3 regions of the Shewanella sp. FDAARGOS_354 genome follow, and region 2 is predicted to be linked to each of the others. Evidence: predicted binding sites of a transcription regulator. Region 2 holds the regulator's gene; each other region holds the start of a gene.
The links. The regulator NrdR, encoded in region 2, represses ribonucleotide reductase genes. The targets are predictions, from matches to a motif close to AAACACNANATNTNGTGTTT.

Region 1: a site for NrdR is predicted at 1,871-1,890, ahead of nrdD (anaerobic ribonucleoside-triphosphate reductase). Genes of this name have one in related genera too.
Region 3: a site for NrdR is predicted at 2,073-2,092, ahead of nrdA (class 1a ribonucleoside-diphosphate reductase subunit alpha). Genes of this name have one in related genera too.

Annotation. Positions count from the first base shown of each region.
Region 1 is NZ_CP022089.2:498,477-501,762, forward strand. It holds gene rssA (patatin-like phospholipase RssA) at 1-824, shown strand, start outside; gene CEQ32_RS02325 (hypothetical protein) at 937-1,617, shown strand; gene nrdD (anaerobic ribonucleoside-triphosphate reductase) at 1,921-3,286, shown strand, end outside.
Region 2 is NZ_CP022089.2:4,855,754-4,859,039, forward strand. It holds gene glyA (serine hydroxymethyltransferase) at 1-1,176, shown strand, start outside; gene nrdR (transcriptional regulator NrdR) at 1,373-1,822, shown strand; gene ribD (bifunctional diaminohydroxyphosphoribosylaminopyrimidine deaminase/5-amino-6-(5-phosphoribosylamino)uracil reductase RibD) at 1,910-3,055, shown strand; gene CEQ32_RS21810 (riboflavin synthase) at 3,063-3,286, shown strand, end outside.
Region 3 is NZ_CP022089.2:1,069,794-1,073,079, reverse strand. It holds gene nrdA (class 1a ribonucleoside-diphosphate reductase subunit alpha) at 1-1,919, opposite strand, end outside; gene CEQ32_RS04925 (HAD family hydrolase) at 2,365-3,039, opposite strand; gene ubiG (bifunctional 2-polyprenyl-6-hydroxyphenol methylase/3-demethylubiquinol 3-O-methyltransferase UbiG) at 3,041-3,286, opposite strand, start outside.

The DNA.
Region 1 (3,286 bases), 670 kb from region 2:
GATGCTCAATCGGCGCCCTTGTTGGCGCTGCTTATGCCCATAATCATTTAGCGGAACTTGAAGAGTGGGTGCGCAGCTTCTCTAGTTGGGATGTGTTGGGACTGATGGATATTCGTTGGCGTAAAGGTGGGCTAATTGGCGGCGAAAAAGTATTCGATGTGCTGCAATCGCGGATTGGTGATATCAATATCGAGGATTTAGAGCGTCCCTTTGCGGCCATTGCTACGGATCTGTATTCAGGTCAGGAAATCTGGTTTCGCCATGGTGATTTACGCCAAGCCGTACGGGCCTCTTGCTCTATGCCTGGGATATTAGCGCCTGTCCGTCAAGGTGAGCGTTGGTTGGTGGATGGTGCAGTTGTTAATCCTGTCCCCGTTTCGGTGAGCCGTGCTATGGGGGTAGATATTGTCATTGCCGTTGATTTACAAGGTTTTCATACTGGTCGATTACAAGTTTTACCCGTTAATATGACCAGCCATCGGGCACCTAAAGATGAAACCCAAATGCCCGCGCGCCAAGAAACGGGTTTTATGGATTTATTCGCCCGCGGGCGAGAATATGTCGGTAGCTTAACCGATAAGTTTTCCCTAGGGACTAAATCTAATCCCGGTATGATTGCGGTGATGTCCCAGTCGATGAGTATTTTAGAGCAGCGGCATAAACGGGCGCGTTTAATGGGTGACCCTCCCGATATCTGTGTTGTACCCGAAGTCGCGAATATCGGCACCATGGAGTTCCACCGAGCAGCTGAAGCCATTGCAGCAGGTGAAGACGCCGTGGCAAAAGTGGCACATTTAATTGAAGCGGCGATCTGGAAAGGCTAAAAATGTCAGGATGAATTTATCTGTTAATTACGATATGACACTACTTACTGCTTGATTGGCTTAGTTTTTGCTTTAAAACGATTAATCAGTATTAGACGCCGAATTATTGACGATGAATTCTCTTTTAAATGCCCTTAATCTAAATCGTAGCAGTGCCGCTGAAGCTTATGGCCTGAATAGCAAAAAGACGGAGACAGGTAAAACTGAATCGAGTACGGAGTCAAACTCCTCAGCCAAAGAACCCCCTAAGGTTGATACTAAACCGAGTGACGAGATAGCGCTGTCACCACGGGCACTGCGAGCACAAAAAATTCAGGCCATGTCGAAAGACTTTTTTGCTGATGGCAAATTTAGCGTGGCTGAGATACCCGCTTTAGTCTCGCGGTTACAAAAAGACGGTATTCTTTCCGATGCACAGGTGGAACGGCTCTCGCAAAACGGCATTAGTTTGCCAAGCCAAAGTACCAATAAGCAGTCTTTGCAGGATTTTATCGATGATGAGCTAAAGTCTTTGGCTGAAAAATCGCCTAATAGCCCGATGATCAACACGTTAGTTGATGCTAAAAATGTGTTAAAAAACATGGATGATGCCCAGTCGCCAGTGCTGGCACAAAAGGCGACTAAAGTGTTTGGTCAATTAACGGATTATTTGAATAGCAACCCCACCATGAGCGATAGTCAAAAACAGTTATGGCAGGGACTTAAATCAACGATGCAGGTGGCTTCATCCATGGGGATGCAGCAATCAGCGTTGGGACAATTGAGCAGTTATCTTGCCTTAGCTAAGCGCTAGTCTTATTTACAATATTCTTTCAAAAACAATAGACTTTGGCTTCTGGGTCAAAGTCTTTTGTCATTATTAGCGCCATTTCCTGCGTCTACTATCTTGCTTTAGCATCAAGGTCAAGGCCTAAAACTGAGATCATTGGGTTTGGCAGCAGTTCTTATTTGTTCTTTTTATCCATCGGATAAATCATGATCTGGATCATGGAATTTTAGGTGTCGATGCCGCTTAATTGCCTACATATTGTGTTGATAGATTATTTAATCACTATATATAGTGTTAATTTTAATCGGGATGGAGAGGAATTAAACAATGCCAGTCGTGATCAAGCGGGATGGTTGCCGCACACCTTTTGATGAAACAAGGATAAGAGATGCAGTGGTCGCTGCTGCAAACTCGGTTGGGATAGAGGACGCAGATTATGCCGCGACGGTAGCCGCTTGTGTGAGAGAACGAGTGGCGAATATGGCAGAAGTTGAAATCCACCATCTACAGGATGCGGTTGAAAACCTATTGATGGAAGGCCCTTATAAATCATTGGCACGGGTCTATATTGAATATCGTCACGACAGAGACATTTGCCGCGATGCTACCAGTAAGCTCAATCTTGAAATCCGTGGTTTAGTCGAGCAGAGCAATGCCGCGCTGTTAAATGAAAACGCCAATAAAGACTCTAAAGTGATCCCAACTCAACGGGATCTGCTGGCGGGCATCGTGGCTAAACATTATGCCAAGAGCCATATTCTGCCTAAGGATGTGGTGGCTGCGCACGAAATCGGTGAGATCCACTATCACGATCTTGATTACTCGCCCTTTTTCCCGATGTTTAACTGTATGTTGATTGATTTGGCGGGCATGTTGACCCATGGCTTTAAGATGGGCAATGCCGAAATTGAGACCCCAAAATCGATCTCTACCGCTACGGCCGTGACGGCGCAAATTATTGCCCAAGTGGCAAGCCATATCTATGGCGGCACCACGATTAATCGTATTGATGAAGTGTTAGCGCCTTTTGTGGCCAAGAGTTATGACAAACATTATCAAGTGGCACTGAATTGGCAGATTAAAGATGCTAAAGCCTATGCCACTGCTCAGACTGAAAAAGAATGCCACGATGCTTTCCAATCCCTTGAATATGAGGTGAATACCTTACATACCGCTAATGGACAAACCCCGTTTGTGACCTTTGGTTTCGGTCTAGGTACTTCGTGGGAGTCGCGTTTAATTCAACAATCGATGCTGAAAGTACGCATGGCGGGGTTAGGTAAAAATCGTAAAACAGCGGTGTTCCCTAAATTGGTGTTTGCCATCCGTGATGGTATTAACCACAAAGTCGGCGATTGCAATTACGATGTAAAACAAATGGCCCTTAAATGCGCCAGTATGCGCATGTATCCAGATATTTTGAACTATGAGCAAGTGGAAAAAGTGACGGGGTCGTTTAAAACCCCTATGGGTTGCCGCAGCTTTTTAGGTTCCTATAAAGAAAATGGTGAACTCGTCCATGAAGGGCGCAATAACCTTGGCGTTGTTAGCTTAAACTTGCCACGTGTTGCGCTAGAAGCGAATGGCGATGAGGCTGAGTTCTACCGTATTCTGGATGAGCGGCTATTACTTGCCCGCCGCGCATTAGATACGCGTATCGAACGGTTAAACGGAGTGAAAGCCAGAGTTGCGC
Region 2 (3,286 bases):
GAAGAGCATATTGAGCTGATTGCTTCTGAAAACTACACCAGTCCACGCGTGATGCAAGCGCAAGGTTCACAACTAACCAATAAGTACGCCGAAGGCTATCCAGGCAAGCGTTACTACGGCGGTTGTGAGTATGTGGACGTAGTTGAAACCTTAGCGATTGAGCGTGCAAAACAACTGTTTGGCGCGACTTACGCAAACGTACAACCTCACTCAGGTTCTCAAGCAAACAGCGCCGTTTACATGGCATTGTTAAAACCAGGCGATACCGTTTTAGGTATGAACCTCGCTCACGGTGGTCACTTGACCCACGGTTCACCTGTTAACTTCTCCGGTAGACTGTACAACATCATTCCTTACGGCATCGATGAATCAGGCAAAATTGACTACGACGAAATGGAACGTCTGGCGGTTGAACATAAGCCTAAGATGATGATCGGTGGTTTCTCTGCTTATTCAGGTATCGTTGACTGGGCAAGAATGCGCGAAATCGCAGACAAAATCGGTGCTTATCTGTTTGTCGACATGGCACACGTTGCGGGTCTTATCGCCGCTGGTGTGTATCCAAACCCAGTGCCACACGCGCACGTTGTGACCTCAACCACTCACAAGACCTTAGCCGGTCCTCGTGGCGGTATCATTCTGTCTGCTGCCGATGATGAAGAGTTATACAAAAAGCTGAACTCTGCGGTATTCCCAGGCGGTCAAGGCGGTCCTTTGATGCATGTTATCGCGGGTAAAGCGGTAGCCTTCAAAGAAGCTTTAGAGCCAGAGTTCAAAGCTTACCAACAACAAGTGGTTAAGAACGCTAAAGCTATGGTTGAAGTGTTCTTAGAGCGCGGTTACAAAATCGTTTCTGGCGGTACTGACAACCACTTAATGCTGGTGGACTTAATCGGTCGCGACCTGACGGGTAAAGAAGCCGATGCCGCTTTAGGTAGCGCGAACATCACAGTAAACAAAAACTCTGTGCCAAATGACCCACGTTCTCCATTCGTGACCTCTGGTGTACGTATTGGTACGCCTGCGATCACTCGCCGTGGCTTTAAAGAAGCTGAAGCGAAAGAGTTAACCAGTTGGATCTGTGACATCCTCGACGATGCTCACAATCCAGCGGTCATCGAGCGCGTAAAAGGCCAAGTATTGGCACTGTGCGCCCGTTTCCCTGTTTACGGTTAATTCGTTAATTTATCCGAATATATCGGCTAAGTTCACAACAGCTTAGGTCGTTAAGCTTAGGTGGTTAACCTCAGCCGATAAATAGGATAAAATCCCATGGCCGCATTAAGCGGCCATTTTTATTGCTAAAATCTTAGACTTAAACCTGCTCGGTTTAAGCAAGATAGGCTTTATTCCATTCACGGCAGGAGGCTCAATGCATTGTCCATTTTGCAGCGCGACAGATACTAAAGTGATCGATTCCCGATTAGTGGCGGAAGGCCATCAAGTGCGTCGTCGCCGAGAATGCACCGAATGCCACGAAAGATTTACCACCTTCGAAGGGGCCGAATTAGTCATGCCACGGGTGATTAAACGCGATGGTACGCGCCAACCCTTCGATGAAGAAAAGCTGCAAGCAGGCATGTTACGCGCGGTCGAAAAGCGCCCCGTGTCCATGGATGAAATCGAGCAGGCCTTAAGTAAAATCAAGTCAACGCTGCGGGCTACTGGCGAGCGTGAAGTGCCATCCGAGATGATAGGTAACTTGATGATGGAACAGTTAATGAGCCTAGACAAGGTTGCCTATATTCGTTTTGCCTCGGTTTATCGCGCCTTTGAAGACGTCTCCGAATTTGGTGAGGCGATTGCGAAACTGCAAAAGTAACATGGGTTATCTTAGGTTAGCGCTTAGGTTAGCGCCTCGTTATGCGCCGCATTCGGGCACGCTTCCTCAAGATTTCATAGGGTTTATATGAATTGGTCAGAACTCGATAACCAGATGATGAGCCGAGCCATACAACTGGCTCGCAAAGGATTTTATACCACTCGCCCCAATCCCAGTGTGGGCTGCGTTATCGTAAAAGATAATCAGATTGTCGGTGAAGGTTATCATCAAAAAGCCGGCGAGCCCCACGCCGAGGTGCATGCACTGCGCATGGCTGGCGAGCTTGCCCGTGGCGCGACCGCCTATGTCACCTTAGAGCCTTGCAGCCATTATGGTCGTACGCCGCCCTGCGCCTTGGCGTTGATCAACATAGGTGTAAAACGTGTGGTGGTGGCGGTTGAAGATCCCAATCCTCAGGTCGGTGGTCGCGGTATTCAAATGCTGCGCGATGCGGGCATTCAAGTGGATGTCGGTTTACATCGCGATGAGGCCTATGCTTTAAATCTTGGTTTTATGAAGCGCATGGAGTCGGGCCTACCTTGGGTGACGGTAAAGCTTGCCGCGAGTCTCGATGGTAAAACCGCATTATCCAATGGTGTCTCTAAGTGGATTACAGGCCCCGAAGCTCGCCGCGATGTGCAGCGTTTACGTTTGCGCGCCTGCGCCATAGTAACTGGGATTGAAACCGTACTGGCCGATGATCCATCCCTCAATGTGCGCTACTCAGGGCTTGGCAGTCTTAGCTCGCAATTGAGTGAGGCGCAAATTTTACAACCATTGCGGGTGATTTTAGATAGTCGCTGCCGAATGCCGATTAAGGCAGCCTTGCTTGCGATTGAATCGCCGATTTTATTAGTCTCAACTGAGCCTTACTCACCAGCCTTTATGGCGCAATTACCCGCCCATGTGACTTGCCTCCAATTACCGGCGATTGATGGTCGAATCTCGCTACCCGAGCTCTTAAGCTATTTAGGCAAAAGCTGTAATCAGGTGCTTATCGAAGCGGGCGCGACCTTAGCAGGTGCCTTTATCGGCGCGGGATTAGCCGATGAGTTAGTACTGTATCAAGCGATGAAAATTCTTGGCGCACAAGGACGTAATCTACTCGAATTACCCGATTATCAAATGATGGCCGATATTCCGACCCTCAAACTGGTCGATGAGCGTAAAGTGGGCGCGGATACGCGTTTCACCTTGCGGCTCACGTCCAATCCATCTTTAGCGAATAAGTGAGTTAACCATGTTTACTGGGATTATTGAGGCCGTTGGCACGCTGCGAAAGCTTGAACGTAAAGGCGATGATATTCGTTTGACGGTCGCCAGTGGCAAACTGGATTTAAGCGATGTGCGTTTAGGCGACAGTATCGCCACCAATGGTGTGTGTTTGACTGTGGTTCAGCAATTAGCCGATGGCTATGTGGCGGATGTGTCGGCTGAAACTGTCAGTCTCACAGGCTTTGCTAA
Region 3 (3,286 bases), 1.2 Mb from region 2:
CCGCGTGGCGGTTCGATACCGTTGGTGGCGTTTGAGATCTGTGATGAAGTCTCAGACGGCATCAGTGCAGACAATGTCGAGTTACGTAAACCATACTCTTTAATGTCGTTACGCAGCGCTTCCCAGTCTAAATGCAATGGCTCACTGCAAATCTTATCTAGGTCACGTTTGTAGGTATCGATAGGTAAAATACCTTGAGCGTAAGTCGTCTCATTAAATAATGGGCACGCACCTTTTTCTTTCGCCAGATTCATTGACGCTTTGAGCAGATAAAACTGAATCGCTTCAAAGGTCTTGTGAGTCAGATTGTTCGCGCTACCATCGGAGTACTTCATACCATTCTTCGCTAAATAGTTAGCGAAGTTGATAACACCAATCCCTAAGGTACGACGGTTCATCGACGAAATCTGCGCCGCTTTGATTGGATAATCTTGGTAATCCAGCAGGTTATCTAAGGCTCGCACGGCTAAATCAGCTAATGGCTCCAGTTCCGCTAAATCGGTAATTGTCCCCAGGTTTAATGCCGACAGTGTACAAAGGGCGATTTCGCCGTTTGGATCGTCAATGTTATTCAATGGCTTAGTCGGCAGAGCGATTTCAAGGCAGAGGTTAGACTGTCTGATCGGTGCAACTTTTGAGTCAAATGGACTGTGGGTGTTACAGTGATCCACGTTTTGAATGTAGATACGGCCCGTTGAAGCACGTTCTTGCATCATCAGTGAGAATAATTCAACCGCTTTCAATGTCTTTTTGCGAATGCTGCCGTCTTGCTCATATTGCAAATATAAACGCTCAAATTCGGCTTGATCTTCAAAGAAGGCATCGTAAAGACCGGGTACGTCCGATGGGCTGAACAGGCTGATGTTTTCACCTTTGATCAGACGCTGATACATCAGTTTATTCAGTTGCACGCCGTAGTCTAAATGACGGATACGGTTATCTTCAACGCCACGGTTATTTTTCAGTACTAGCAGCGATTCAACTTCTAAGTGCCAAATAGGATAGAAGAGGGTGGCTGCACCGCCGCGCACGCCGCCTTGCGAGCACGATTTCACCGCAGTTTGGAAATACTTGTAGAAAGGTAAGCAACCCGTGTGGAAGGCTTCGCCACCCCGGATTGGGCTTCCTAATGCACGGATACGACCGGCGTTGATACCGATACCTGCGCGTTGGCTTACGTATTTTACGATAGATGATGCTGTCGCGTTGATTGAATCCAAGCTATCGCCACATTCAATCAGTACGCATGAGCTAAACTGACGAGTCGGCGTACGCACTCCCGCCATGATAGGCGTTGGCAGTGAAATCTTAAAAGTCGATACCGCATCGTAAAAATCTTTGACGTATTGCAGACGCGTAGCTTTTGGATAGCGGGCAAACAAACAGGCCGCCACCAGAATATAGAGGAACTGGGCGCTCTCATAAATCTCGTGGGTGACGCGGTTTTGAACCAGATATTTACCTTCAAGCTGTTTAACGGCTGCGTAGGAGAAGTTCATATCGCGCCAATGGTCGATATAAGTATCCATAATATCGAGTTCTTCGCGGGTGTAATCCTGCAGAATATGCATATCATACTTACCCAACTCTACCAGCTTAGTGACATGGTCATATAACTTGGGTGGCTCGAACTGACCAAAAGCCTTCTTACGCAAATGGAATACGGCTAAACGCGCAGCCAGAAACTGATAATCGGGTGACTCAGGGGAAATTAAATCCGCCGCAGATTTGATGATCGTTTCGTGGATAGCTTCGGTTGGGATCCCATCGAAAAACTGTAAATGCGTGCGAAGTTCAACTTCAGAAACAGAAACGTTTTTTAACCCCTTGGCTGCCCAAGTAATTACGCGGTGTATTTTGTCGAGATCAATTGTCTCACGTGCACCACAGCGTTTTGTAACTGTCATATTGCTATTCATTGAAGAGAGGCCTTGGTTCTGATATCTGTTCAGGTGAACTAAGTCACCGTACGTTTCCTTGTAAAACAATCAACCTGAAAACCCTTAATACTGTTGACTATGGTGAAAATAGTCGATTTAGCGGGGAACTTCTAGTGTGTCTGATTGCTACCTATACACAAGATATGGTGTTTTAAATAATCTGAGATACAAGATAGTGAGGTTTGCTATTATTTGCAAGTCTCAATTTAGGGGGTATCTTGTGGATATCTTGAGGATAAAAAAATGCGTTAGTAATGACTAACCCTGTAGCTCAAATTGAGATTAGCGTGCGTTTGATATGGCGAATTTTTATTCCGATCCCGCAGTGTGATCGATCGCTAAAATAAGCAGCGATCACGATCGCGGGGATTGACCCATAGCGTTAATTCTATTAATAGCTATCAGCACGAATCCTGATTCGTGCTTATTTTGTTAACGCTTGGCTTAGTGCCGAATGTAAATTCGAAGGCGTCGTAAACTGTGCATAGGCAGGCCATGCATCGGGTGTATCGTCCTCGCCCAAATATCCCCACAGTGCTACACCGCCGAGCATGCCCGCCGCTTGGGCTGCGAGTAAATCCCGCTCGGCATCGCCTAAATAAAGGATTTGCTGTGGCTTGCACTGCAATTGCTGCGCGCCCAATAGCATAGGTGCGGTATGGGGCTTAGGGTAACGGGTCGAATCGCCGCTGATCATCACCGGCATACGCGAGCTGAGCTTAAGCTTATGTAACAGGGGACGAGTAAAGCGGGCAGGTTTATTGGTGATGACTCCAAATGGCACTCGGCATAACTCGAGCCAGTCAAGCAGTGGGGAAATACCTTCAAACAACTGGCAATGGTCGCCATTGATCCTTTGATAGTGGGCAAGGAGTCCTTGCTGGACTTGGGTGCGTAGCACCTCATCTGCGCCTGGAATGGCCGCATCGACTAAGGCAAAGCTGCCATGGGAGGCGGCGCTACGCATGTCTGCAAAGGGTTTTGCTGCAATACCGACATCAGACAAACTGAGTTTAAGGGCCTGAACCAGATCCGGCGCGGTATCGGCAAGGGTACCATCAAGGTCGAATAAGACCCCTTTAACCTCAGCTAAACTCATCTTAATCTGCCTTTTGCGTTGCAATCATATAGTTTACATCGACCTTAGATGTGTACTTAAAAATCCCTGTTAACGGGTTATAAGTGATCCCAAGGGCGTCTTTGCAGATGAGGTCGGTGTTATCGACTAACTCAATCAATTCGGAAGGTTTAATAAACTTATTATGATCATGAGTGCCGATGGGCAGCATTTTCAGTAAATATTCGGCGCCAATAATGGTTTCAACAAAGGATTTAACATTGCGATT